Bradyrhizobium diazoefficiens: one gene and its partners. The protein of the gene in region 3 interacts with the protein of the main gene of each other region in a pairwise test. Links are inferred from orthologs where the notes say so. Each region holds a gene or a part of one and is shown on either strand. Other genes may lie near its edges.

Region 1 (11,320 bases), 400 kb from region 3 along the record:
GCGGCCTTGCTTTGCCGCGCGACGATGCGCTTCGAGGATGACATCGAAACGAAAAGATTGCGGCGTCTGGGCGATTCGCAAGCGTGCCCGGTCCGGCGTGTCCGCGACGTTGCCGTCTTCGCTCGTCACCTTGATGGTGTCGGTCACGGGGACGACGGGGATTGCCGCGCCCGTGCGGCTTGCCGCCTCGATCGCGCGCGAGATCACGCCTGCCGAGACGAAGGGACGCGCGGCGTCGTGGATCAGGACGATGTCGGGCTCGTGCTTGGCGAGCGCTTCGAGACCGGCGAGCACCGAAGCCTGACGCGTCGTGCCGCCATTGGTGGGTGCCTCGTGCTTGAGGCCTGCGACCGCTGCCGTGAACATCGCGCTGTCGTCGGGGTTCACCACCGGCTGCACCGCGAACACATCGGGATGGGTGCTGAAGGCTTCCATGGCGCGGAAGATCACCGGCACGCCGCCGATCTCACGATATTGCTTCGGGCCGCCGGCGCCTGCGCGCAGGCCACGTCCGGCCGCGACAAGAACGACTGCGGTGCGCTGTGATTTCGCCATAGGACTCAAATATTCAATTGCTAAGGGAAGCGTCGGGAGTGGGGTGATTAGCCGGCATGCCTCTAGCACGGCAGGCCCGCAAAAAAAGGGGGTTTCCCCGGATTGTGGGATTCAGCATTTTGCTGCACTGCACTTGAAAGATTTGCAGAACTGTCTAAACTGTAGGCATGACGCTTGACTGCACAAGAATTGTGCGCAAGATAGGTCAGGCAGGCGCGATGAGGCCCTGCCAGTCAACGAGACCACTGTGACCGGCCAGGCAGGATCAGGCACTAAGCCTTTGAAAATAGGTGACATTGAAGTCACTACCCCGGTCTTCCTGGCACCGATGTCGGGGGTGACGGACTCGCCCGTGCGCCGGCTGGCCGCCGAGCTGGGGGCAGGTCTGGTCGTCTCCGAAATGACGGCGAGCGATGAACTCGCCAATGGCCACCGCATGTCGCGGTTGCGCTGCGAAGCGACCGGGGTTGGGCCGCATGTGGTCCAGCTCGCCGGCTGCGAGGCGCATTGGATGGCGGAAGGCGCTGGGATCGCCGAGGCCGAGGGCGCCGACATCATCGATATCAACATGGGCTGTCCGGCCCGCCACGTCACCGGTGGCCAGTCGGGCTCGGCCCTGATGCGCGATCTCGATCACGCCGTCAGCCTGATCGAGGCAACGATTGCGGCCGTGAAAGTGCCGGTGACGTTGAAGATGCGACTCGGCTGGGACGACGGCAGCCGTAACGCGCCGGAGCTGGCGCGCCGCGCGGAAGCCGCCGGCATCATGCTCGTCACCGTGCATGGCCGCACCCGCTGCCAGTTCTACAAGGGCGAGGCCGATTGGGATGCGATCCGCGCGGTGCGCGAGGCGATCTCCATTCCGCTCGTCGTCAACGGCGACATCACGTCTTACGAGAAGGCGCTTGCGGCGCTTCAGGCCTCCGGCGCCGATGCCGTGATGATCGGCCGTGGTGCACAGGGCCAGCCCTGGTTGCCCGGCCAGATCGGTCGTCGCCTGAAGGGCGGGGCGGCTGAAGCCACGCCGTCGCTCGAGACGCAGCTCCATTATGTCCGCACGCTCTATGAAGGCGTCTGCGCGCTCTACGGCCTGCGCGTCGGGCTCAAGCATGCGCGCAAGCATCTTGGCTGGGCGCTGGATGTCGCCGCCGATGCGAGCGGCGCGCCGGTCGAAACGCTGAAAGCCTGGCGCCGGAAGATCCTGACCTCCGAAGACCCGCGTCTCGTTCACCAGTCACTGCAAGATGCTTTCGACGACTTTGCATGGAGCGCTGCTGCATGAGCTCAGCCGCTGAACATCGTCGGCCGGTTTCGTCCGACAGCGATGCGATCCTGGATGCCTTGCCCAATCCCGTGCTGCTGATCGGGCCGGACGGCAAGATCGTCGGCGCCAACATCGCGACCGAGGCCTTCTTCGATATCTCGACGCAATTCCTGAAGCGCCAGTCACTGAAAGAGCTGGTGCCGTTCGGCAGCCCCTTGCTGGCACTGATCGACCAGGTGCGCTCGTCGAACGCGGCGGTCAACGAATACAAGGTCGATCTCGGCACGCCGCGTATGGGCGGCGACCGCCAGGTCGATCTGCATGTCGCTCCGCTCACCGAGCGGCCCGGCCATATCGTGGTGATGCTCCAGGAGCGATCCATCGCCGACAAGATGGACCGGCAGCTCACCCATCGCAGCGCCGCGCGCTCGGTGATCGCGCTGGCAGCCATGCTCGCGCATGAGATCAAGAACCCGCTCTCCGGCATTCGTGGCGCGGCGCAGTTGCTCGAGCAGCAGGCGTCCTCCGAAGACCGCATGCTGACCCGCCTGATCTGCGACGAGGCCGATCGCATCGTCACGCTGGTCGACCGCATGGAGGTGTTCGGCGACGAGCGTCCCGTGGTGCGCGGCCCCGTCAACATCCATTCCGTGCTCGACCACGTGAAGCGACTGGCGCAGTCGGGCTTTGCCCGCAACATTCGCTTCGTCGAGGACTACGATCCGTCGCTGCCGCCGGTGCTGGCGAACCAGGACCAGCTGATCCAGGTGTTCCTCAATCTGGTGAAGAACGCCGCTGAAGCGCTGATCGACGTTCCCGACGCCGAGATCCAGCTCACCACCGCATTTCGTCCCGGCGTGCGGCTGTCAGTCCCCGGTCAAAAAACCCGGGTATCCCTGCCGCTGGAATTCTGCGTGAGGGACAATGGACCAGGCGTGCCGGACGATCTTCTGCCCAATCTGTTCGACCCCTTCGTGACCACCAAGCAGACAGGCTCCGGGCTCGGTCTGGCGTTGGTCGCCAAGATCGTCGGCGATCACGGGGGCATCATCGAATGCGAGTCTCAGCCGCGCAAGACCAACTTCCGCGTGCTGATGCCGATGTATTCCACATCGGCCAAACCCGCAGATCACAGCAGTCGCGACGGCTCTGCCGGGAAGTCGTCGTCTGCATCACAGGGGGCAAAATGAGGATTAACAATGCCCGCAGGTAGCATTCTCGTAGCTGATGACGATACCGCCATCCGCACGGTTCTCAACCAGGCGCTTTCCCGGGCCGGGTATGAAGTCAGGCTGACCGGCAATGCCGCGACGCTGTGGCGCTGGGTCAGCCAGGGGGAGGGCGATCTCGTCATCACCGACGTGGTGATGCCCGACGAAAACGCCTTCGACCTGTTGCCGCGGATCAAGAAGATGCGGCCCAATTTGCCGGTCATCGTCATGAGCGCGCAAAACACCTTCATGACGGCGATCCGCGCCTCCGAGCGCGGCGCCTATGAATATCTGCCAAAGCCCTTCGATCTAAAGGAGCTGATCGCCATCGTCGGCCGCGCACTCGCCGAGCCGAAGGAGCGGGTCTCGACGCCGGACGACGACGCCGAGATGGAGGCGATCCCGCTGGTCGGCCGTTCGCCGGCGATGCAGGAAATCTATCGCGTGCTCGCGCGCCTGATGCAGACCGACCTCACCGTGATGATCACGGGCGAGTCCGGCACCGGCAAGGAATTGGTGGCGCGCGCACTGCACGATTACGGCAAGCGCCGCAACGGCCCGTTCGTCGCGGTCAACATGGCGGCGATCCCGCGCGATCTCATCGAGTCGGAATTGTTCGGCCATGAGCGCGGCGCCTTCACCGGCGCCAACACCCGCGCCTCCGGCCGGTTCGAGCAAGCCGAGGGCGGCACGCTGTTCCTCGACGAAATCGGCGACATGCCGATGGAGGCGCAGACCCGCCTGCTGCGCGTGCTCCAGCAGGGCGAATACACCACCGTCGGCGGCCGCACCCCGATCAAGACCGACGTGCGGATCGTTGCGGCCTCCAACAAGGATCTGCGCGTCCTGATCCAGCAGGGTCTGTTCCGCGAAGATCTGTTCTTCCGCCTCAACGTCGTGCCGCTGCGGTTGCCGCCGTTGCGCGAACGCATCGAGGATTTGCCGGATCTCATCCGTCACTTCTTCGCGCTCGCCGAGAAGGATGGCCTGCCGCCGAAGAAGCTCGACTCGCTGGCGCTGGAGCGGCTCAAGCAGCATCGCTGGCCCGGCAACGTGCGCGAGCTGGAAAACCTGGCGCGGCGTCTCGCCGCGCTCTATCCGCAGGACGTGATCACGGCCTCCGTCATCGACGGCGAGCTCGCACCGCCCTCGGTCAGCCCCGGTGCCGCAGCCCAGCAGGGCGTCGACAATCTCGGTGGTGCGGTGGAAGCCTATCTCTCCTCGCACTTCCAGGGCTTCCCGAACGGCGTGCCGCCGCCGGGTCTCTATCACCGCATCTTGAAAGAGATCGAGGTGCCGCTGCTCACGGCCGCACTCGCCGCCACCCGCGGCAACCAGATCCGCGCCGCCGACCTGCTTGGGCTCAACCGCAACACGCTGCGGAAGAAGATCCGGGATCTCGACATCCAAGTGTATCGGAGCGGGGGTTAGTTTCTCGCGACAAACGCTAGACGTTTGCGCGGCGGTGGCTCAGCTCCCCCTACCAAAGGTGAGCTGAGCCTGTCCGGATCGCGCTGGCCCTTGTGGCTGACGCGGTGAGCAGAAGTCCGAATCGGGCTGAAATGTTCCGCTGGAACGTTCGAATGGGTCACCCGGCCGCAGTCACCCGGCCGCAGAATCCGGCGCCACACCTATCTGAGCAGGCGGGCAGCGACCGGCTCGATATTGGCCATTTCCGCGGTCTGATCCTGCCTGCTTGGGCCATTGACCAGGAGGTCAGAGGCCACGATCAGCAGCAGCACCGCCGACACCATCATTCCGAGAAAGAACCTGTCCATGCCGGGTCAAGCCGGAATGGCCGGATTCCGTTCCGGAGTATTTGCCCACGATCCGGCATCCTCTGTGGATGCGCGCGTCCGTCGCAGTGGGGGCGCCGCGGAATTGTCGCAATTCGGCAACAATGTGGTACGAATACATCAGTATCCGCCCGACGCGGACCCGTTTTCAGCACCCCATTGCCGGAATGACCAGCGCAGACACCTCGGCCGCATCCTTTGACACGGCCCCAGCGGAAGAGCCCCGGCGTTGGTCGGTGCGGCGCTGGCTTGCGCCGTTTGCGGTGGCGTTGGCGCTGCTGTCGGCCTTCCTGACCTTCCTGGTCCTGACCGGACTGACGGGTATCGATCCGACGCCGGAGGTTGTCCGCTCGTTCTACCTGATCAATGCCGGCACGATCCTGCTGCTGGTCGGGATCATCGTCCGCGAGCTCTGGCAGTTGATCCTGGCGCGACGGCGGGGCCGGGCGGCGGCACGCCTTCATGTCCAGATCGTCAGCCTGTTCTCGATCGTCGCCGTGCTGCCGGCCGTGCTGGTCGCCGTCGTCGCCAACGTCACCCTCGAGCGCGGCCTCGACCGGCTGTTCTCCGGGCCGACCAAGGAAGTGATCCAGAACTCGCTGACGATCGCACGCGCCTACATGCAGGACCACGCCCAGCTGATCCGCGGCGACATCATCGGCATGGCCAACGACATCGCCCATGCCCGGCCGCTGTACGACCAGGATCGCCGCTCGTTCCGCGAGATGCTAACGTCGAGCGCCGGCTCGCGCAATTTGCCGGGCGCGATGATCATCGACAAGAACACCAACATCCTGGAATCGGCCGACACCGGCATGCGGCTGGCCTATTCGCCGCCGGCGCCGGACTTCCTCAGCAACGTCAACGAGTCCGAGCCCGAGATCGCGGTGCTGCCCGACGCGAGCTACGTCGCCGCGGTGATCCGCCTGCGCGCCTTCAGCGACACCTTCCTCTATGTCGCGCGGCCGCTTGATCCCAACGTCGTCAATCAGCTGAAGCAGACCGAGGTCAGCGTTGCCGAATACGCCCAGATCGAGTCACGCCGGCTCGGCATCCAGGTGGCGTTTGCGCTGATGTTCGCAGTGATCGCGCTGACCATCCTGATGGCCTCGGTGTTGATCGGGCTGAACTTCGCCAACTCGCTGGTGGCGCCGATCCGGCGGCTGATGAACGCGGCCCACACGGTCTCGACCGGCGACCTGAATGTGAAGGTGTCCGTGCATCAGTCGGAAGGCGACCTCGCCCAATTGGGTGAGACCTTCAACAAGATGACGCAGGAATTGCGCAGTCAGCGCGACGAGCTCGTCAACGCCAGCGACCTCATCGACAGCCGCCGCCGCTTCATCGAAGCCGTGCTGTCCTCTGCGAGCGCCGGCATCATCGGCGTCGATACCTCGGGCAGCGTCGGCATCCTCAACCGCTCCGCCGAGAAGCTGATCGGCCATTCCGAGGCCGAGACGCTCGGCCATCCGCTCTCCGACGTGCTGCCCGAGCTCGACGAGATGATGACGGCGGCGCGGGAAGGGACCCAGCGCCTCGTGCAGGGCCAGATCACGATCACGCGCGACGGGCAGGAACGCAACCTCTCGGTCCGCGTCAGCGCCGAGAAGAACCAGCCGCACGACAGCTACATCATCACGCTTGACGACATCACCGAGCTGGTTTCGGCGCAGCGCACCTCGGCCTGGGGCGATGTCGCGCGCCGCATCGCCCACGAGATCAAGAACCCGCTGACGCCGATCCAGCTCTCGGCCGAGCGCATCCGCCGCAAGTTCGGCAAGGACATCACCGAGGCCAAGGACAAGCAGATCTTTGAGCAGTGCACCGACACCATCGTGCGCCAGGTCGACGATATCCGCCGCATGGTGGACGAGTTCTCGCGTTTCGCGCGGATGCCGAAGCCCGTGATGGAAGGCGAGGACGTCGCCGACACCGTGCGGCAGGCGGTGTTCCTGATGAAGGTCGCCCATCCCGAGATCGATATCGAGGCCGAGTTCAAGGAAGATCCGCTGCGCGCCCAGTTCGATCGGCGGCTGATCTCGCAGGCGGTCACCAACATCGTCAAGAACGCCACCGAGGCGATCGAGCAGGTCCCGCCGGAAGAATTGGGCAAGGACAACGGAAAGGGCCGCATCGACGTCGTGGTCTCGCGCGAAGGCGAGGACGTGCTGATCGACGTCATCGACAACGGCATCGGCTTGCCCAAGGTCGCGCGCTCGCGGCTGCTCGAGCCTTACGTGACCACGCGCGCCAAGGGCACTGGCCTGGGCCTGGCCATCGTCGGCCGCGTGCTGGAAGACCATGGCGGCCGCATCGAGCTGAAGGACGCCTCCGACTTCCGCGAAGGCCAGCGCGGCGCCTGGATGCGGATGCGCTTTGCGATCTCCGGTCGGCCTGCGAACGCCGACGGGACCGAGCCGGCGCCGGCGGCCGACACCCTGGATATCAACGAAACGTCTGCGGATTCCGTCAAGACGCAGGAAACAAATGAGCCGGCGGCCGAAACCAAAGAGCCGGATGAAAAGACCAATGATTCAACGAAGATCGAAGCCTCAACAGGCAGCTGACAAGACAGGCGCGACCCATGGCAAGTGAAATTCTGATTGTCGATGATGAGGCCGATATTCGGGATCTCGTTGCCGGCATCCTCGAAGACGAGGGTTTTGTCACCCGGACCGCACGCGACAGCGACTCGGCGCTGGCCGAGATCGCCAACCGCCGACCGCATCTGGTCTTCCTCGACATCTGGCTGCAGGGCTCCAAGCTCGACGGCTTGCAGCTGCTGGAGCAGGTCAAGAAGGACAACGCCGATCTGCCCGTGGTGATGATCTCCGGCCACGGCAACATCGAGACCGCGGTCGCCGCGATCAAGCGCGGCGCCTATGACTTCATCGAGAAGCCGTTCAAGGCCGACCGGCTGATCCTGGTCGCAAATCGCGCGCTGGAGAACTCTCGCCTCAAGCGCGAGGTGAAGGAGCTGAAGCAACTCGCGCCAAGCGCGAGCTCGCTCGTCGGCCGCTCGCCGAGCATGAACCAGCTGCGCCAGACCATCGAGCGCGCGGCGAAAGCCAACAGTCGCATCCTGATCGTCGGCCCCGCCGGCGCCGGCAAGGAGCTGACCGCGCGCACGCTGCATACGGCCTCGGGTCGCGCCGACGGCCCATTCGTGGTGATCAACGCGGCTGCGATCACACCCGAGCGCATGGAGAATGAGCTGTTCGGCATCGAGCAGTCCAATGGCGAGCATGCGCGCAAGCCGGGCGCGCTCGAGGAAGCCCATGGCGGCACGCTGTTCATCGACGAGATCGCGGACATGCCGCGCGAGACCCAGAACAAGATCTTGCGCGTCCTGGTCGAGCAGTCGTTCCAGCGCGTCGGCGGCACCGCCAAGGTGCAGGTCGACGTCCGCATCATCTCCTCCACCGCGCGCAACCTCGAGGAGGAGATCGCGGCCGGTCATTTTCGTGAGGATCTCTATCATCGGCTCTCCGTGGTGCCGATCCGCGTGCCCGCGCTGTCGGAGCGGCGCGAGGACATTCCGGAATTGATCGACTATTTCATGGAGCAGATCTCGGCCGGCAGCGGCCTGCCCAAGCGCCAGATCGGGCAGGACGCGATGGCGGTGCTGCAATCGCATGTCTGGCCGGGCAATGTGCGCCAACTCCGCAATAACGTTGAGCGAGTCATGATTCTGGCCGCCGGCGGACCGGAGGTGATCATCACCGCCGATATGCTGCCGCAGGATGTCGGCTCGATGGTGCCGGCGATGCCGACCAGCAACAATGGCGAACACATCATGGGCCTGCCGCTGCGGGAGGCCCGCGAAGTGTTCGAGCGCGACTATTTGATTGCTCAGATCAGCCGTTTCTCAGGAAATATTTCTCGTACGGCCGAATTTGTTGGCATGGAACGTTCGGCGCTGCACCGAAAGCTGAAGGCGCTCGGCGTCGGCTGATGTCGGCGGCCCGCGCCGACGATCAGGGATAAGCGAGGAAAATCATCGATTTCCGTAGTTTTTCGGGGCAATCGGACGAGCCCTGCCGCCGGAAGCGGCTTGCCTAATAAGCCGACCTGTCCTCTAATCAAACCGCTGTTCCTTCCGAGGGGGATCTCATGAGGGACGGCAACCGGAAGAAGGCCCACATTTTCAAAACAGGGCCGCAATCGGCGCAATAACAAGAAACTCAAAGCGAGAAAAAAACAATGGCGGCAGACCGCGCACAAAACCTGCAGGACACCTTCCTTAATCACGTTCGCAAAACCAAGACGCCACTGACGATCTTTCTGGTCAACGGAGTGAAGCTCCAGGGCATCGTGACCTGGTTCGACAATTTCTGTTTGTTGCTTCGGCGCGACGGTCACTCGCAGCTCGTTTACAAGCATGCGATCTCGACCATCATGCCGGGCGCTCCGATCCAGCTGTTCGAAGGCGGCGAGGATCAGCCGGCTTGAGAGTGACCTGATTGGAACCCCGGAATTTCGACGGGGATGCCGATCGTCCGCGATCGGCAGGGGCTCAACAAACGGGGCGGGTGCTGGTCATCGGCCCCTATTTGCGGGTGCGCGCAGGCAATGCCGACGCGCAATCGGAGAGTCTTGTTCTGCGAAACGCCGAGGCTCGGCTCGATGAAGCCGCCGGCCTCGCGCGCGCGATCGATCTCGTCGTTGCGGATGCCATCATCGCACCGATCAGCCAGATCCGCCCGGCCACTTACATCGGCAAGGGCAAGGTCGAGGAGATCGCTGCTCTGGCCAAAAGCCTCGACGTCGAGCTCGTGGTGATGGATTGCGCGCTGGCGCCGATCCAGCAGCGCAACCTCGAGAAGGAGTTGAACGCCAAGGTGCTCGATCGCACCGGGCTCATTCTGGAAATCTTCGGCCGCCGCGCCAAGACCAAGGAAGGCTCGCTTCAGGTCGAGCTCGCCCATCTCAACTACCAGCGCTCGCGCCTCGTGCGCTCATGGACCCATCTCGAACGCCAGCGCGGCGGGTTCGGATTCATGGGCGGTCCGGGCGAGACGCAGATCGAAGCCGACCGCCGCCTGATCCAGGAACGCATCTCCAAGCTCGAAAGCGAGTTGAAGAAGGTGCAGGCGACGCGGCGGCTGCATCGCGCCGGCCGCCAGCGCGTGCCGTATCGCGTGGTCGCGCTGGTCGGCTACACCAATGCCGGCAAGTCGACGCTGTTCAATCGCCTGACCCGCGCCGACGTGCAGGCCGCCGACATGCTGTTTGCCACCCTCGACCCGACGCTGCGCGCGCTGACCCTGCCGCATGGCGGCAAGGCGATGCTGTCGGACACCGTCGGCTTCATCTCCAACCTGCCGACCCAGCTCGTCGCCGCCTTCCGCGCCACGCTGGAGGAGGTGCTGGAAGCCGACGTCATCCTGCATGTCCGCGACATCTCGCACGAGGACGCGGAAGCGCAGCAGAGCGACGTCGATGCGGTGTTGCGCCAGCTCGGCATCAATCCCGACGATAGCGGCCGCATCATCGAGGTCTGGAACAAGATCGACCGTTACGATGCGGAGCAACGCGAAAATCTCCTGAACATCGCCGCGCGCAGACCGGAAGATCATCCGGCCATGCTGGTCTCGGCCGTGTCGGGCGAGGGGATCGAGGCGCTGCTCGCCATGATCGAGGAACGGCTAGCCGCCAAACGCACCACGCTCGATCTCTCCATCGACGCTGCCGACGGCGCCGGCATCTCCTGGCTGCACCGCAATGCCGAGGTGCTGGTGAAAGAGCTGCACGACGGCCGCTTCGACATGACCGTGCGGGTGGACGAGACCAAGCGGGATATCGTGGTGAACCGGTTCGACGCCGTGCCGCGCGTGGCGTGACCGGCTCGACGGGAACGACGCAGATGGAATTGGCATCAATTCTCACTTGCCCGGAATGCGGCCATCAGTCGGCCGAGACCATGCCCTCGGACGCGTGCCAATACTTCTATGATTGCAAGGGCTGCGGCTCGCGCCTGCGGCCGAAGCCGGGCGACTGCTGCGTGTTCTGCTCCTATGGAACGGTGCGGTGCCCGCCGAAACAGGGCGAGCGATCCTGTTGCAGTTAGCGATTTGCAGTTCTGTTCTCTGCTTTGCTCAAGCTTCCGCCAGCAAGCTGAGAGAGCTCAATTGGACAGGTCGAGGCTCATGAACTGGTTGTGCGGGCTCGCCTGATAGTCGGCGAACGGCTCGCACGGTCCGAAGCCGACGCTGCGGTACAGCGCGACGGCCGGAACGTGCAGCGGCGCCGTGCCGGTTTCCAGGCTGAGACGCGCATATCCGCGCCTGCGGCCTTCTGCGATGATGTGCTGGAGAATGCTGCGCCCGACACCGGTGCCCCGCGCAGAGGGAGCCGCGCGCATCGACTTCACTTCGCCATGCGTGTCATCCAGCTGTTTCAGAGCACCAAATCCAAGCAGCACACCGCCCTGCCAAGCCGTCCAGAACGTCACTTCCGAAGCCGAAAGACCGCTCGCATCGAGTGCCTGCGCG
Region 2 (11,656 bases), on a different replicon or contig from region 3:
CTCCCGGACGCCAGACCCCTGTATGTTGGGCAAATGATTTGTTTTTGCGCCGAGCGCTTTCCCTGGCAGCGGTTATGGCAGAATCCGGGCGAACTCCTGCTCCCCGGACTGACAGACATGGCCACTCGCGCGCTCCTCTACCGTCGGCCCCACGAACCAAAGACCCTCCTGATCACCCATGGATCGCAATTTTTCGCGATTCGCTTGCGCAGGCATCGCCGCGCGCGCCGTTACACGCTCAGAATTCATCCGAGCGACCGCGAAGCGATCCTCACGATCCCGCCGCGCGGCACGCTCGCCGAAGCCAAGGACTTCGCGCAGCGTCACGGCGCATGGATCGCCGCACGTCTCGGCCGTTTGCCGAAGGCCGCGCCATTCCAGCCTGGCACAGTGATACCGCTACGCGGTGTCCCCCATCGCATCGTTCATCGGGCAGGCAGCCGCGGCACGGTGTGGACGGAGACGCGCGATAGCGGCGAACGCATTCTCTGCGTCGCCGGTGGAATCGAACATACCGACCGCCGTGTGCATGACTTTCTCAAGCGCGAGGCGCGCAGCGATCTGCAACGCTCCGCGGAAGCCCATGCCGACGAGCTCGGCGTCAAAGTGAAGCGGCTCTCGATCCGGGATCAGTCCAGCCGCTGGGGCTCCTGCACCTCGGCGGGCTCGCTGTCGTTCTCCTGGCGCCTGATCCTCGCACCGCCCTTCGTGCTCGACTATCTCGCCGCCCACGAGGTCGCCCATCTCGTCGAGATGAACCACTCGGCGCGGTTCTGGCGCGTGTGCGGAAAAGCCTGTCCGTCGATGGAGCGCGCCAAGAAGTGGCTCGACACCTACGGCAATGATCTGCACCGGTACGGGGTCGAGGATTAGGGCGGCCTTGTCCAACATACTCAAAGTCGTCCCGGCGAAGGCCCTAGGGCGAAGGCCGGGACGACGCTGAACGAGAGTTACTGATCCTCTCGCGCCTTTCTCGCTGATTCCTCCGAGGGATCAACGATCTCGCAAATTCCATCGCGCATCACGCCGCAACACCCAGCCTACTGTGCATGGGGTTGTTTTCGCGCTTTTGTTTTGGTTCTACCGATTTCCGCCAAACAGCCGGTCCATCAGCCAGCCATCCAGCCCGGCGGCAGCCTGCGGCCGCACATTGGCGCGCATCGGCGGTGGGGCACGATAGCCGCCATTGCCGACCGGCGCAGATGCGGGTCCGGGCGCCGCCTGTGTCGGCGCCGACACCTGCGATGAGATCTGCACGAGGTTCGCCGGCCCCCAATTGCTTTGCAGGTTCGGCAGGGCTGCCACCGGGACGCCCTCGTGGGCGGTGCGCATGAAGCGGGACCAGACTTCCACCGGCAGGCCGCCGCCGGTCGCCTTTTTGGTCGGCGAGTTGTCGTCATTGCCGAGCCAGACGCCGGTGACGAGGTTGGCGGTATAGCCGATGAACCAGGCGTCGCGGTAATCCTGGCTGGTGCCGGTCTTGCCGGCCGCCTGCCAGCCGGGGATCTCGGCCTTCTTGGCGGTGCCGGAGATCAGCGTCTCCCGCATCATCGTGTTCATCATGCCGACATAGCGCGGCTCGATCACCTGGTTGTGCTCGTCGGCCGGCCGCATGTAGAGCAGCTTGCCGTCGAGCGTCTTGATCCGCGTCACCACGTGGGGCGTTGCTGCGAAGCCGCCATTGGCGAACGGTGCATAGGCGCCGACCATTTCGACCACCGAGACTTCCGAGGTGCCCAGCGCGATCGAGGCGTTCGGCTCGAGCTTCGAGGAGATGCCGAGCCGGTGCGCGGTGCGCACCACGTTCTTCGGCCCGACCTCGAGGCCAAGGCGGATCGCGACGGTGTTGAGCGACATCGCCAGCGCCTGCGTCAGCGTCACCGCGCCGAAATATTCATGGGTGTAGTTCTCGGGCTTCCAGCCCTTGACCTCGATCGGCGCGTCCTGGCGGACGGTGTCGGGCGTCAGGCCCTGCTCCATCGCGGTCAGATAGACGAACGGCTTGAACGAGGAGCCCGGCTGGCGCTTGGCGGTGACCGCGCGGTTGTACTGGCTTTCGGAGTAGTTCCGGCCGCCGACCATGGCGCGCACGGCGCCGTCGGGCGTCATCGCCACCAGCGCGCCCTGGCTGACATTGAACTTCACGCTCTTGGCCGCGAGCTCGTCGATGACCGCGGCCTCGGCGGCGCTCTGCAGCTTTGGATCGATCGTGGTCTCGACCTTGATGCTCTCGTCGATCTGGCCGACGAGATCGTCCAGCACCTCGCCAATCCAGTCGGCGACGTAGTTCACGGTGCCGGCGCCGACCGGCTTCACATTGTAGGAAGGATGGCCGATCGAGGCTTGCGCCTGCGCTTCCGTGATGAATTTGGCGTCCGCCATCGCCGCGAGCACGATTTTCGCGCGCTCCTCGGCGCCTTCGGGATTACGGTTCGGCGCCAGGCGCGAGGGCGATTTGACGAGACCGGCCAGCATCGCGGCTTCTGCGATCGTGACGTTCTTCGCCGGTTTGCCGAAATAGCGCTGGGCTGCGGCCTCGACGCCGTAGGCGCCGGAGCCGAAATAAACGCGGTTGAGATAGAGCTCCAGGATCTCGTTCTTGGTATGCTTGCGCTCCAGCCAGATCGCGAGCTCCGCCTCCTGCAGCTTGCGCGCCATGGTGCGTTCCTGGGTCAGGAACAGGTTTTTGGCGAGCTGCTGCGTCAGCGTCGAGCCGCCCTGCGACACGCCGCGATGGAGCACGTTGGTGACCAAAGCGCGCAGGATGCCGATCGGGTCGATGCCGAAATGCGAATAGAAGCGGCGGTCCTCGATGGCGATGAAGGCCTTCGGCAGATAGGGCGGCAGATCCTTCAGGGACACGTTGGCGCCGGCCATCTCACCGCGCTGCGCCAGCAGGCTGCCGTCCATGCCGACGATCTGGATCGTCGGCGGGCGTTTTGGGATTTCGAGCGACTGGATCGGCGGCAGATGGGCGCCGACCCAGATCACGACGCCGATCACGGCGATCACGCCCCACAGGCTCAGCACGGCGCCCCAATAGACGAGGCGGCCGAGGCCGGCGCTGATGGATGATTTCGACCGCCGCTTGGCGCCGCTGCGGCTCGGCTGCGCCTTCCGCTCGCGCGGCGGTTCGTCGTCGGACGTTTCGGTCTTGCGCTTGGCGGACTTTTTCGGCTTGTCGTCGCCGCCGGGAACGCGGTCCGCCGCGGTCAGGCGCAGATCGGCGAGCGCTGCAGGCAAGCCGAACAGCGGCTCTTTCCGCCCGCCCTTTTTCTTTCCCGACCCCATACGCAAACGCCCGGTCACCCCGCCCCGCCGCACGCTAGCGGTGGCTGTTTAAGGCCCGGTTACGCAAAACTTAACGCGCGATTAGGAGGTGCGGCATTCCCTCGCCGCAGTTCCGCTGGTCTGGCGGCGGGGCTAAGATCGCCGGCACAAAACGAGAGGGAACCCGCATGGGCCATATAGATCCGACCAAGGAGATCTTTGCGCAATTCCGGGACAACGACCGGCCGGGCCCGATCCACATGCTGAACTTGGTGCGCTTGCGCAAGGAGGCGGCCTATCCCGACGGCCGCAAGGCCAGCGGCGCGGAAGCCTACGCGGCCTATGGTCGCGAGAGCGGCCCGGTGTTCGAGCGCCTCGGCGGCCGCATCGTCTGGCAGGGCAAATTCGAGCTGATGCTGATCGGCCCCGAGGCAGAGTGCTGGGATCACTGCTTCATCGCCGAATATCCAAGCGTTGCCGCCTTCGTCGAGATGATCCGCGATCCCGTCTATCGCGAAGCGGTGAAGCACCGCAAGGCGGGGGTGGAGGATTCGCGCCTGATCCGGTACGCAGTGCTGCCGGTGGGGAAGAACTTTGGGGAGATACCGGAGTAGCTGCCTTCCAAAAAAATCGGCGGCCCGAAGGCCGCCGATCGCAATTCAGAATTCAACCACTAGCCCGCCGGGCCACTATCCTCGAGGATCGGACCGAACAGCTCCCAGCGCTCGCCGTTGAACTTCATCATCTGAAGCTGCTTGTTGACGCGGTAGTCGGTCGGGGAGGTGTTGGCGACGATGCCGGGCAGCGACAGGTCGAGCTGCACGTTCTTCAGGCTGGTGGCCACCTTCATGACGTTCTCGCGCGTGAGGTTGTCGCCGCACCGCTGGAGTACGTAGATCATCAATTGCGAGGTCGAGTAGCCGTAGCTGTTGAAGCTCGAATCCTTGTCGCCATCCGGATAATATTTCGCCATGAACGCGAAATACTTCTTCATGCCGGCGTCGTCCTTCCAGGTCGGATCGAGCGGATCCTTGCCGTAGTTGACGCTGATCACGCCCTTGGAGGCTTCCAGACCCGCCGGCTTCATCACCGCGCCGACCGACGTCGCGTTGATGTCGAGGATCTGCACCGGATGCCAGCCGAGCTCGGCGATCTTCTTGATCGCCTGCGCCGCCTGCTTCGGCGTGGTCGCGCTGAAGAACAGGTCCGCGCCCGCGTCCTTGATCTTGAGGATCTGCGAATCGATCGTCGGATCGGACACCTCGTAGGAGGCTTCCGCCACGATCATGGCGGTAGCTTTGTCGCCGAGACCGGCCTTGATGCCATTCAGATAGTCCTTACCCAGATCGTCGTTCTGGTAGAGGATGCCAATCTTGGCGGTCGGATGGTTCTTGATGATGTACTGACCGTAGATTCGTCCTTCGACGAAATAGTTCGGGTTGAAGCCCATCGTCCACGGGAAGTTCTTCGGATCGGTGAACTTCGACGCGCCGGTCGCGGCGAACAGCTGCGGCACTTTCTTCGCATTGAGATATTTCTGAACGGCTGCGTTTGACGGCGTGCCGAGAAGCTGAAAGGTCAGCAGCACCTCGTCGCTCTCGACGAGCTTGCGCACCTGCTCGACCGCCTTGGGCGGCGAATAGGCATCGTCATACTGGATCAGGTTGATCTTGCGGCCGTTCACGCCGCCCTGATCGTTGATCATCTTCATATAGGCGGCCTGGGTCTTGCCGATCGTGGCATAGGCGGAGGCCGGTCCGCTGAAGGGGTTGGTTTGGCCGATCTTGATCTCGGTATCGCTCGCGCCGGGGTCGTATTTCTTTTGCGCGTAGGCCGACGATGCCGATAGCGCGATCGCCAGTACCGTTCCCGTGACCAGATGGAAAATGCCGTTCCTCATTCGCTCTCTTCTCCCGTGATTGTTGCCGGCGGTCTGTTTTGCCGCCGCTGGGCGGAATAGTGGCGGAACCGTTGCTGCGACGCAAGGTCGATGCTTGCCCAAAAGGCAAGCGACGTTAATGCGGCCATGGTGGTCGTGCCTGACCGCGCCGTTAGTTGGAAGTGACTGACGAGGTCCTTGGCGACGTCGCGGCGAAAGAGGGGGTGGGTCAGGGGTTTCTGACCCACCTTGCGATCGAAGATGCGGCGCCGTCAGCCCGATGTCCCGTTGTCCTCGATGATCGGGCCGAACAGCTCCCAGCGTTCGCCGTTGAATTTCATCATCTGCATCTGCTTGTTGACGCGATAATCGTTCGGCCCGGTGTTGACCTTGATGCCGGGCAGCGCGAAGCTCGGGGTGAAGTCCTTGATGTTGGCGACCTGCTTCATGACGTTCTCACGCGTCAGGTCGCCGCCGCATTGCTTGAGCACCTGGTCAGCAGCTCGGCCACCGAGTAGCCATAGGTATTGACGGTGTTGAGCTTGTCGCCTTCCGGGAAATACTTGTCCATGAAGGCGAAAAAGGCCTTGACGCCGGGGTCGTCCTTCCACTGGGGATCGCCCGGCTCCTTGCCGTATTGCGTCGAGATGATGCCCTTGGAGATATCGAGGCCGGCAGGTTTCAGCGTCGCCGAAATGGGGCTCGCATTGATGTCAAGAATGTGCACCGGCGTCCAGCCGAGCTCGGCGACTTTCTTGATTGCCTGCGCCGCGAACTTTGGTGTCGAGGCATCGTAGAAAAGATCGGCGCCCAACGACTTCAGCTTGACGACCTGGGAGTCCACCGTCGGATCGGTAACCTCGTACGACACTTCGCCGACGATCATGCTGGCGGCCTTGTCGCCCAGTCCGCTCTTGAGCCCGGCGAGATAGTCGCGGCCCATGTCGTCATTCTGGTAGAGCACGCCGATCTTGGCATTCGGATGCTCCTTGAGAATGTATTTGGCGTAGATGCGTCGCTCGGAGATGTAGTTCGGGTTATAGGCGATGGTCCAGGGATAGTTCTGCGGATCGTTGAAGCGCGCGGCGCCGGTGGAGGCCAGTAGCTGCGGGATCTTCTTGCCGTTGAGATATTTTTGCACCGCGGCGTTCGCGGCCGTGCCGATGATCTGGAAAGTGAACAGCACCTCGTCGCCTTCGACGAGCTTGCGCACCTGCTCGACCGTCTTCGGCGGCGAATAGGCATCGTCATACTGGATCAAATTGATCTTGCGGCCGTTGATGCCACCCTGATCGTTGATCATCTTGAAGTAGGCGGCCTGGGTCTTGCCGATATTGGCGTAGACGGAATAAGCGCCGGAGAACGGCACGGTCTGGCCGATCTTGATCTCGGTGTCGCTCGCGCCGGTGTCGTATTTCTTCTAGGCGAGAACTTGGTTGGCGGAGAACGTCAAGGCGAGCGCCGCCGTGGCGGCTAGGAAGACTCTGCGATTGCTCATGGTGGGTTGTTCCTCCTGACGGAATTTTCCGGTCGATGGTCTTTTCCCGTGGTTGCAACGGTCGCCATCGCTGCCGAAGAGTCTGGAAGAAGGGCAGGCCGCGTACAAGGATCGCGGCGTTGCGCCGAGGCGTCTCAGGCCAAGGTCTTAGGTTAAGGGCCCCAAGCCAGGAACAATGCAACCAGTGCAATCGCCGCGGGCAGCGCCTGCACCATCAGGATGCGTGTGCTGACGGTCGCCGCGCCGTAAGCGCCTGCAATGATCACGCAGAGCAGGAAGAACACCTTGATCTGGAACGCGAAGGCCGGATTGCCGTGGACGAGCCCCCAGATCAAGCCCGCGGTGAGGAAGCCGTTATAGAGTCCCTGATTGGCGGCCAGCACCTTCGTGATTTCGGCCTTCTCCGGCGTATTGCGGAAGGTCTTCAAGCCAAGCGGTTTGTCCCAGAGAAACATCTCCAGGATCAAGAAGTAGGCGTGCAGTGCGGCGACAAGCGCCACCAGGATGTTGGCGATCCAGATCAAGTTGAGCTCCCCAGCTTTCGGGTGGACGTTAGCACGGCCGGCATGGCAAACGCGATGATGTGTTTCGATGCCATGGTGCCGCAATGCCCGCTCGATCAACCAAGACGCCTGAACGCTTCAGTCTCGATCGTCTGGCGACGCCGATCGGGATCGCGCTGCTCGTCACCGATGCCGAGGGCGCGTTGCGCGCACTCGACTGGGACGACTATGAGCACCGCATGCACGAGCTGCTGCGGCTGCATTATGGTGCGGTGGATCTGGTTGATCAGTCCGCGCCGACGGAGATGAAGACCACGCTATCGGCTTATTTCGAGGGTGATCTCGGTCAGCTCTCACGGGTCGCATGGCGCACCGCCGGCACGCCGTTCCAGCAGAAGGTCTGGTCCGCGCTGGCCCAAATTCCCGTCGGCGCCACGATGAGCTACGGCGCGCTCGCCGCAAAGATCGGCATGCCGAAAGCCATCCGCGCCGTCGGCCATGCCAACGGCTCCAACCCGATTAGTGTGGTGTTGCCGTGCCATAGGCTGATCGGTGCCGATGGCTCGCTGGTGAAATATGGCGGCGGCCTCGAGCGCAAGCGCTGGCTGCTCAGGCATGAGGGCGTGGAGATTTAACGTCCTGCCTCACGCCGCCGGCTGGATCGCCTTGTCGCCGGCCATCACATGGGTCAATGCGCTCTTGATCGCCGACTGGCGGGTCGGGGCGTTGATCTGCGCGCCGAGCAGGTCGGTGACGTAGAACACGTCGCGGGCACGCTCGCCAAACGTTGCGACATGGGCCGAGGCGATGTTGAGATTGAGCTTGGAGATCGCGGTGGTCAGCTCGTAGAGCAGGCCGGGGCGGTCGAGGCCGGACACTTCGATCACGGTGTAGCGGTCGGACCATTGGTTGTTGATGGTCACCTCTGGCTCGATCACGAAGGGCCGCGCCTTGCTGCGCACGGTGCGACGCGCCACCACTTCGGGCAGGCGCAGCTTGCCTTCGAGCACGTCCTCGATCATCTCTCCGATGCGGGTGGCGCGCCTTCCCTCGTCCTCGTCGCGGTCGTATTCCCGTGAGATCGAGATCGTGTCGAGCGCGCGGCCGTCGGTCGTGGTGTAGATCTGGGCGTCGACGATGTTGGCGCCGGCAGAGGCACAGGCGCCCGCGATGATCGACAGCAGCCAGGGATGGTCGGCGGCGAAGATCGTGAGCTCGGTGACACCGCGCACCTCGTCGAAGCCGACATTGATCGCGAGCTTGTGGCCGGCCTGCTCGCTGGAGCGGACGAAGCGGGCGTGGCGGATCTTTCGCGGCAGCTCGACCTTGAGCCAGTAGGCCGGATAGTGCCGGCCGAGATAGGCATCGAGCTCGTCGGCCGGCCATTCGGCGAAGGCCATGCGGAATTCGGCGTGCGCGGCCACGAGGCGTTTGCCGCGGTCGACTTCCGAGAAACCCCCGGTCAACACCGGTTCGGTCTCGTAATAAAGTGAGCGCAAGAGCTGCGCCTTCCAGCCGTTCCACACGCCGGGACCGACGCCGCGGATGTCGGCGGTGGTCAGGATCGTCAGCAGCTTCATCTGCTCGACCGACTGCACCACGGCAGCAAAATTCTCGATGGTCTTGCGGTCGGAGAGGTCGCGCGACTGGGCGACCGTCGACATCGTCAGATGTTCCTCGATCAGCCATGCCACGAGCTCGGTGTCGGCCGCGCTGAAGCCGAGCCGCGGGCAGAGCCGCCGCGCCACCTTGGCCCCTGCGATCGAATGATCCTCGGGCCTTCCCTTGGCGATGTCGTGCAGCAGCGTCACGATGTAGATCACCGAACGGTGCTCGGGCCGGATCTTGCGCATCAAATCGCTGGCGAGCGTGAACTCCTCGATGCCGCCGCGCTCGATGTCTTGCAGGAAGCCGACGCAGCGGATCAGATGCTCGTCGACGGTGTAGTGATGATACATGTTGAACTGCATCATCGAGACGATCTTGCCGAAAGCGCGGATGAAGTGGCCTAGCACACCGGTCTCGTTCATCCGCCGCAACACGATCTCCGCGTTGTCGGAGGTCAGGATCTCCATGAACAGCCGGTTGGCTTCGGGGTTTTCACGCATGCTCGCGTTGATCAGGCCGAGCGAGCGCGTCACATCGCGCATCGCGTCCGGGTGGAAGGCGAGGTTGTTCTTCTGCGCCAGGCGGAAGATGCGGATCAGATTGACCGGATCATGCTTGAAGATGTCAGGCGCGGCGACGTTGATGCGATTGTTGTCGACGATGAAGTCGTCGCTGTCGGGCACACGCCGTTTGACCTGGGCTGGGCGCAGCCGCGCCATCATCCGGCTCAGCACCGGGGCGGGCTTGGCCTGCTGGTCCTCGAGCTTGGCGCAGAGGATGGCGGTGAGGTTGCCGACTTCCTTGGCGACGAGGAAGTAGTGCTTCATGAAGCGCTCGACGTCCTGCATGCCCGGATGCGAGGTGTAGCCGAGCCGGATCGCAATCTCGCGCTGGAGGTCGAAGGACAGGCGCTCCTCAGGCCGTCCGCAGTAGAAATGCAGATTGCAACGCACCGACCAGAGAAAGTCCGCGCAGCGGCGGAAGGTGCGGTACTCCTGTGCGTCGAATACGCCGCGCTCGACCAGCTCGTCGGTATCGCGGACGCGATAGACGTATTTGGCGATCCAGAACAGCGTGTGCAGATCGCGCAGCGCGCCCTTGCCATCCTTGACGTTGGGCTCGACCAGATAGCGCGACTGACCGCCACGCCGATGCCGCTCTTCGCGCTCGGCGAGTTTTGCCGTGACGAATTCGGATGCGGTGCCCTGCACGACGTCCTTGTCGAAGCGCTCGACCAGCTCGTTATAGAGCGGCTGATCGCCGGTGAGGAAGCGCGTCTCCAGGATCGCGGTACGGATGGTCATGTCGCCGCGCGCCTGGCGGATCGATTCATCGACCGAGCGCGTGGCATGGCCGACCTTCAGCCCCATGTCCCAGAGGCAGTAGAGGATCGCTTCCGCGACCTGCTCACCCCAGGCGGTCTGCTTGTAAGGCAGGATGAAAAGCAGATCGATATCGGATTCCGGCGCCATCAGGCCGCGGCCATAGCCACCGGTCGCGACCACAGCCATGCGCTCGGCTCCGCTCGGGATCGGCGAGCGGTAGAGATGACGGGTCGCCGCTGAATAAAGGATGCGGATGATCTCGTCCTGCACGTGACACAGCCGCTCGGCGCAGCGGCGGCCGTGGCGGTCCTTCAGCAGGATCGCCTGCGCCGCGGCGCGCGCCGCAATCAGCTCGGCCTTGAGCAGTTGTGCGACCGCGGTGCGGAACGTGTCCTCGCGGCCCTGATGCTTTTCGGCAAGCGCATCGATCGCGGCGGTGATCCGCGCGGTGTCGAAGCGATCGTCCACCTCTGGTCTGTGCTCGGTCGTGACGCTGTCCATGGATTACCGGATATAAGAGGCGATGAGCACTGTCACGAGACATTAATATAGAACTAGAGATACGCGCCGGACGACGGATTTGGAAGGGCACGCGCCCAATTCGGGTTGTGCCCATAACATATTGGATATTATGAATTTTTAAGCGACGATGGCGACGTTCATAGCAGCCCTCCGTCAATCATGGGCTGACACCAAACGGATCGGCTTCTATACCGCTGCTGACGTCACGATATTGGGGAGAGAACAAGATGGACGCCGCAGAACTGCGCCAGATGCAGGTCCCGATCAAGGAACGCTACAAGACCGATCCCAAGACCGCGATGATCACGCTGAAGGCCAAGGGCTCGACCGACAGCGACGGCATCGCCTGCAAGGTCGACACCGGCCGCGCCATCGCGATGGCGGGGCTGCATCCGGCCACCGGCGGCTCCGGCCTCGAGCTCTGCTCCGGCGACATGCTGCTCGAGGCGCTGGTCGCCTGCGCCGGCGTCACGCTGAAATCAGTCGCGACCGCGATCGAGGTGCCGCTCAAGACCGGCAACGTCTACGCCGAAGGCGATCTCGATTTCCGCGGCACGCTCGGTGTCGACAAGGAGACGCCGGTCGGCTTCGCCGAGATCCGCCTCCGCTTCGAGGTCGACACGGATGCTCCGCAAGACAAGCTCGATCTGCTGCTCAAGCTCACCGAACGCTATTGTGTGGTCTATCAGACCATCAAGAACGGTCCGAAGGTTTCGGTGTCGATGCAGCGGATGTGAGTTTCTAGCCTCCCCCCCAGGGGAGGCAAAAAAGAAAAAAATGCCCGCCGAACTCTCCTACATTCTCTTCCTTCTCTTGCGTATGGCGGTCGCGGCCGCGTTCGTGGTGTCGGCCTCTGTCATTACCGAGCGCTCCGGTCCGGTGATAGGTGCGTTGGTGGCGACGCTGCCAATCTCGGCAGGTCCGTCCTACGTTTTCCTCGCGATCGACCACGACGCCGCTTTCATCGCACAGGGTGCGCTGTCGAGCCTTCCGGTCAACGCCGCGACGATCTTCCTGGGGCTGACCTACGTCGTGCTGGCGCAGCGGCATA
Region 3 (3,711 bases):
ATCGCCGGACCCGGATCGATCTTGTTCTTGATGCCGTCGAGGCCGGCCATCAGCATCGCGGCGAAGCCGAGATAGGGATTGGCGAGCGGATCGGGGAAGCGCACCTCGACGCGCTTGGCCTTCGGCGAAGCGGTGTAGGGGATGCGGCAGGAGGCCGAGCGGTTGCGCGCGGAATAGGCGAGCAGCACGGGCGCCTCATAGCCCGGGACCAGACGCTTGTAGGAGTTGGTCGACGGGTTGGTAAAGGCGTTGATCGCCTTGGCGTGCTTGATGATGCCGCCGATGTAGTGGAGGCAGGTCTCCGACAGGTCGGCGTATTTGTTGCCGGCGAACACCGGCTTGCCGTCCTTCCAGATCGACTGATGCACGTGCATGCCAGAACCGTTGTCGCCATAGACCGGCTTTGGCATGAAGGTGGCAGTCTTGCCGTAGATATGCGCGACCTGATGGATGCAGTATTTGTAGATCTGCAGATGGTCGGCCATCAGGGTGAGCGTATCGAACTTCATGCCGAGCTCGTGCTGGGCGGAAGCGACTTCGTGGTGATGCTTCTCGACCTTGACGCCCATCTTGGCCATGGCGCCGAGCATTTCCGAGCGCATGTCCTGCACCGAATCCTGCGGCGGCACGGGGAAGTAGCCGCCCTTGGTGCGGATGCGGTGGCCGAGATTGCCGCCTTCGTATTCGGTGTCGGTGTTGCTCGGCAGCTCCGATGAGTCGAGCCGGAAGCCGGTGTTGTAGGGGCCGGAAGAGTAGCGCACGTCGTCGAACACGAAGAACTCGGCTTCGGGGCCGACGAACACGGTGTCGCCCACGCCCATCGACTTCACCATGGCTTCCGCCTTCTTGGCGATGCCGCGGGGGTCGCGGTTGTAGGGCTCGCCAGTGGTCGGCTCAAGCACGTCGCAGGTGATGACCATGGTGGTCTCGGCGAAGAACGGGTCGATCGTCGCGGTCACCGGATCGGGCATCAGGCACATGTCGGACTCGTTGATCGCCTTCCAGCCGGCGATCGAGGAGCCGTCGAACATCGTCCCTTCGGCGAAAATGTCATCGTCGATCATGCTGACGTCGAACGTCACGTGCTGCCACTTGCCGCGCGGATCGGTGAAGCGCAGGTCGACGTATTTGACGTCGTTGTCCTTGATCGATTTCAGGACGTCTTTGGCGGTCTTCATGCATACCCCTTTTGGCTCTGCGGGTCGGTTTCCAGATGAGCAAAATTATTCTCGCTTTCGGCGAGTTTTGCGCGACCGCATAAACGAAATCAGGCCGCCGAAGCAGCCTTATTTCTTGTCAGAGTGTCGCAAAATGCGGGATAGCACCCGGCTCAGATAGCGTCCAGCCCGGATTCACCGGTTCGGATGCGGATCGCCTCTTCGATATTGGAGACGAAAATCTTGCCGTCGCCGATGCGCCCGGTTTGCGCGGCGCGACGGATCGCGTCGATCGCACGCTCGACCAGGTCGTCGCCGATCACGATCTCGATCTTCACTTTGGGCAGGAAGTCGACAATGTATTCTGCGCCGCGGTAGAGCTCGGCATGACCCTTCTGGCGACCAAAACCCTTGGCCTCGGTCACGGTGATGCCCTGCAGGCCGACTTCCTGAAGCGCTTCCTTCACCTCGTCGAGCTTGAACGGCTTGATGATGGCTTCGATTTTCTTCACTGCGCGCCTCCCGGCCTTTCGATCAAATAGCAACGTCTACGTCAGGATGCGCTTATCTCACGCACGATCTTGTCTTCGTCATGCCGCGACCCCTGACCGGTCCGGCAACGGCCGGCCACACCCTGATAATGCCAGCGAGCACGACGAACCGAAGCGGCTTCCTCGAAAGCAGGGTCTATGCCAAGTTGCAAATGCCCTGATTATTGGAGCGTTATCAGCCTTTTAACGAGCATCTCTGATAGGTGGAGCCGATTGCTCAAAATAGCGAAGACTACGGAATAGGCAAACAGTTCAATCGCTGTGCAGACCAAGGTTTCGTGTTTCGGAACGGCACAGGAAATGCCTCTTGAAAAGGCGTTTGTACCAGGGAAGTGGCATGGAAGTTCTGACCAACGCTGAAATGCAGCGGGCCGACCAGCTCTCGATCGCGGCCGGCACGCCCGGTTTCAAGCTGATGCTGAGCGCGGGCCAGGCGGTCGCGGAGGCCGCCAACGCGCTGGTGGAGGAGGGGCCGATTCTGATCGTGGCCGGGCCCGGCAACAATGGCGGTGATGGTTTTGTCGCAGCCGCCGAGCTCGCCGCCCAGGGCCGCGAGGTCTCGGTGATCCTGATGTGCGAGCGCGACCAGCTTCAGGGCGACGCGGCCTCCGCCGCGCGCGGCTGGAAGCACCCGGTGCTGCCGTTCAATCCGCAGGCGATCGGAAGGCCTGCGCTGATCATCGATGCGCTCTTCGGTGCGGGCCTTAGCCGTTCCGTCGACGGCGAGGCGCGCGCGATGATCGAGGCGATCAATGCGAATGGTGCCACGGTGCTGGCCGTCGACCTGCCGAGCGGCATCAACGGCACCAGTGCGGCGGTGCTCGGCATCGCAGTCAACGCCACCGAAACCGTCACCTTCTTCCGCAAGAAGCCGGCGCATCTCTTGCTGCCCGGCCGCATGCATTGCGGCCATGTGCGCGTCGCCGACATCGGCATCGACGCACAGGTGCTCGACGAGATCGCGCCGCAGACCTTCGAGAACGATCCGGATTTCTGGGGCGATGCCTTTCCGGTGCCGCGCATCGACGGCCATAAATACGCGCGAGGCCATGTGCTGGCGGTCTCCGGCGATGCGGCCGCGACCGGTGCTGCGCGACTTGCCGCCCGCGGCGCGTTGCGCGCCGGCGCGGGCCTGGTGACGCTGGCGACCCCGCGCGATGCGCTCGCGATCAATGCGGCCGCGCTCACGGCCGTGATGGTTCGTCCCGTCGACACCGTCGTCGAGTTCGCCGAGCTCCTCGGCGACAAGCGCTACAATACCTGCATGATCGGTCCCGGCGCCGGCGTGGGCGATCGCACCTGCGATATCGTTCACACCGCGGTCACAGCGCAGCGCCACGTCGTGCTCGACGCGGATGCGCTGACGAGCTTTGCCGCAAATCCCGAGCGGCTGTTTGAAACGATCAAGTCCTCGCCCGATGCGCGGGTCGTGCTGACGCCGCATGAAGGCGAGTTTCCGCGGCTATTCTCCGACCTCAGCAACAAATATCCGGGACGCTCGAAGCTCGAGCGCGTGCGTGCCGCCGCCGAGCGCTCCGGCGCCGTCGTGCTCTTGAAGGGCCCGGACACCACGATCGCCGCGCCCGACGGCCGCGCCACCATCGCCGCCAACGCGCCGCCCTGGCTTGCCACCGCCGGCGCCGGCGACGTGCTCGCCGGCATCATCGCAGGGCTCCTGGCGCAAGGCGTGCCGGCATTCCAAGCCGCCAGCATCGGCGTGTGGATGCACGGCGAGTCGGGCAGCGAGGCAGGGCCCGGGCTGATCGCGGAGGACCTGACGGAGACGCTGCCGGCCGTGCACCGGCGGATCTATAACGCGCTCGGGATCGAGTACTGATGCTCAGGCTGCTCGCGCTCGCCGACATGAGCGCGGCGGCGCAGGTCCACCGAATCGCGTTTGACCATGCAATGCCGTGGCTCGTCGGGCTGCACACGCCGGACGAGGATCGCTGGTTTTATCGCGACCGTATCTTTGCAACCTGCCATGTGTGGGGACATTTCGA

Evidence for each region.
Region 1: the proteins of JJE66_RS17550 (region 3) and JJE66_RS19510 interact in binary tests that used the Escherichia coli proteins (3 or more experiments, as listed by UniProt). The link is inferred for Bradyrhizobium diazoefficiens from one-to-one orthologs.
Region 2: the proteins of JJE66_RS17550 (region 3) and JJE66_RS09245 interact in binary tests that used the Escherichia coli proteins (3 or more experiments, as listed by UniProt). The link is inferred for Bradyrhizobium diazoefficiens from one-to-one orthologs.

Annotation. Positions count from the first base shown.
Region 1 is NZ_JAENXS010000002.1:569,770-581,089, reverse strand. Bases 922-3,921 are described here. They hold JJE66_RS19510 (nitrogen regulation protein NR(II)), read left to right. Parts: upstream 922-1,833; coding sequence 1,834-3,009; downstream 3,010-3,921. Other genes in these bases: ntrC (nitrogen regulation protein NR(I)), read left to right, coding at 3,019-3,921; dusB (tRNA dihydrouridine synthase DusB), read left to right, coding at 922-1,837. Also shown: JJE66_RS19520 (bifunctional 2-C-methyl-D-erythritol 4-phosphate cytidylyltransferase/2-C-methyl-D-erythritol 2,4-cyclodiphosphate synthase), read right to left, coding at 1-555; more of dusB, read left to right, coding at 836-921; more of ntrC, read left to right, coding at 3,922-4,461; JJE66_RS19500 (hypothetical protein), read right to left, coding at 4,662-4,808; JJE66_RS19495 (PAS domain-containing sensor histidine kinase), read left to right, coding at 4,994-7,393; JJE66_RS19490 (sigma-54 dependent transcriptional regulator), read left to right, coding at 7,411-8,781; RNA chaperone Hfq, read left to right, coding at 9,030-9,278; GTPase HflX, read left to right, coding at 9,290-10,669; JJE66_RS38130 (GDCCVxC domain-containing (seleno)protein), read left to right, coding at 10,693-10,896; JJE66_RS19475 (GNAT family N-acetyltransferase), read right to left, coding at 10,954-11,320.
Region 2 is NZ_JAENXS010000001.1:1,967,115-1,978,770, reverse strand. Bases 7,595-10,930 are described here. They hold JJE66_RS09245 ([protein-PII] uridylyltransferase), read right to left. Parts: upstream 10,585-10,930; coding sequence 7,795-10,584; downstream 7,595-7,794. Other genes in these bases: JJE66_RS09240 (OsmC family protein), read left to right, coding at 10,833-10,930; JJE66_RS09250 (methylated-DNA--[protein]-cysteine S-methyltransferase), read left to right, coding at 7,595-7,785. Outside these bases: JJE66_RS09280 (M48 family metallopeptidase), read left to right, coding at 34-873; JJE66_RS09275 (transglycosylase domain-containing protein), read right to left, coding at 1,081-3,291; JJE66_RS09270 (DUF1330 domain-containing protein), read left to right, coding at 3,459-3,884; JJE66_RS09265 (ABC transporter substrate-binding protein), read right to left, coding at 3,944-5,170; JJE66_RS09255 (DUF1304 domain-containing protein), read right to left, coding at 6,800-7,102; more of JJE66_RS09250, read left to right, coding at 7,255-7,594; more of JJE66_RS09240, read left to right, coding at 10,931-11,342; JJE66_RS09235 (hypothetical protein), read left to right, coding at 11,383-11,656.
Region 3 is NZ_JAENXS010000002.1:179,448-183,158, forward strand. What follows is about bases 1-2,683. They hold JJE66_RS17550 (P-II family nitrogen regulator), read right to left. Parts: upstream 1,670-2,683; coding sequence 1,331-1,669; downstream 1-1,330. Other genes in these bases: glnA (type I glutamate--ammonia ligase), read right to left, coding at 1-1,178; JJE66_RS17555 (NAD(P)H-hydrate dehydratase), read left to right, coding at 2,046-2,683. In the rest of the region: more of JJE66_RS17555, read left to right, coding at 2,684-3,545; JJE66_RS17560 (GNAT family N-acetyltransferase), read left to right, coding at 3,545-3,711. UniProt on the Escherichia coli protein: P-II indirectly controls the transcription of the glutamine synthetase gene (glnA). P-II prevents NR-II-catalyzed conversion of NR-I to NR-I-phosphate, the transcriptional activator of GlnA. When P-II is uridylylated to P-II-UMP, these events are reversed.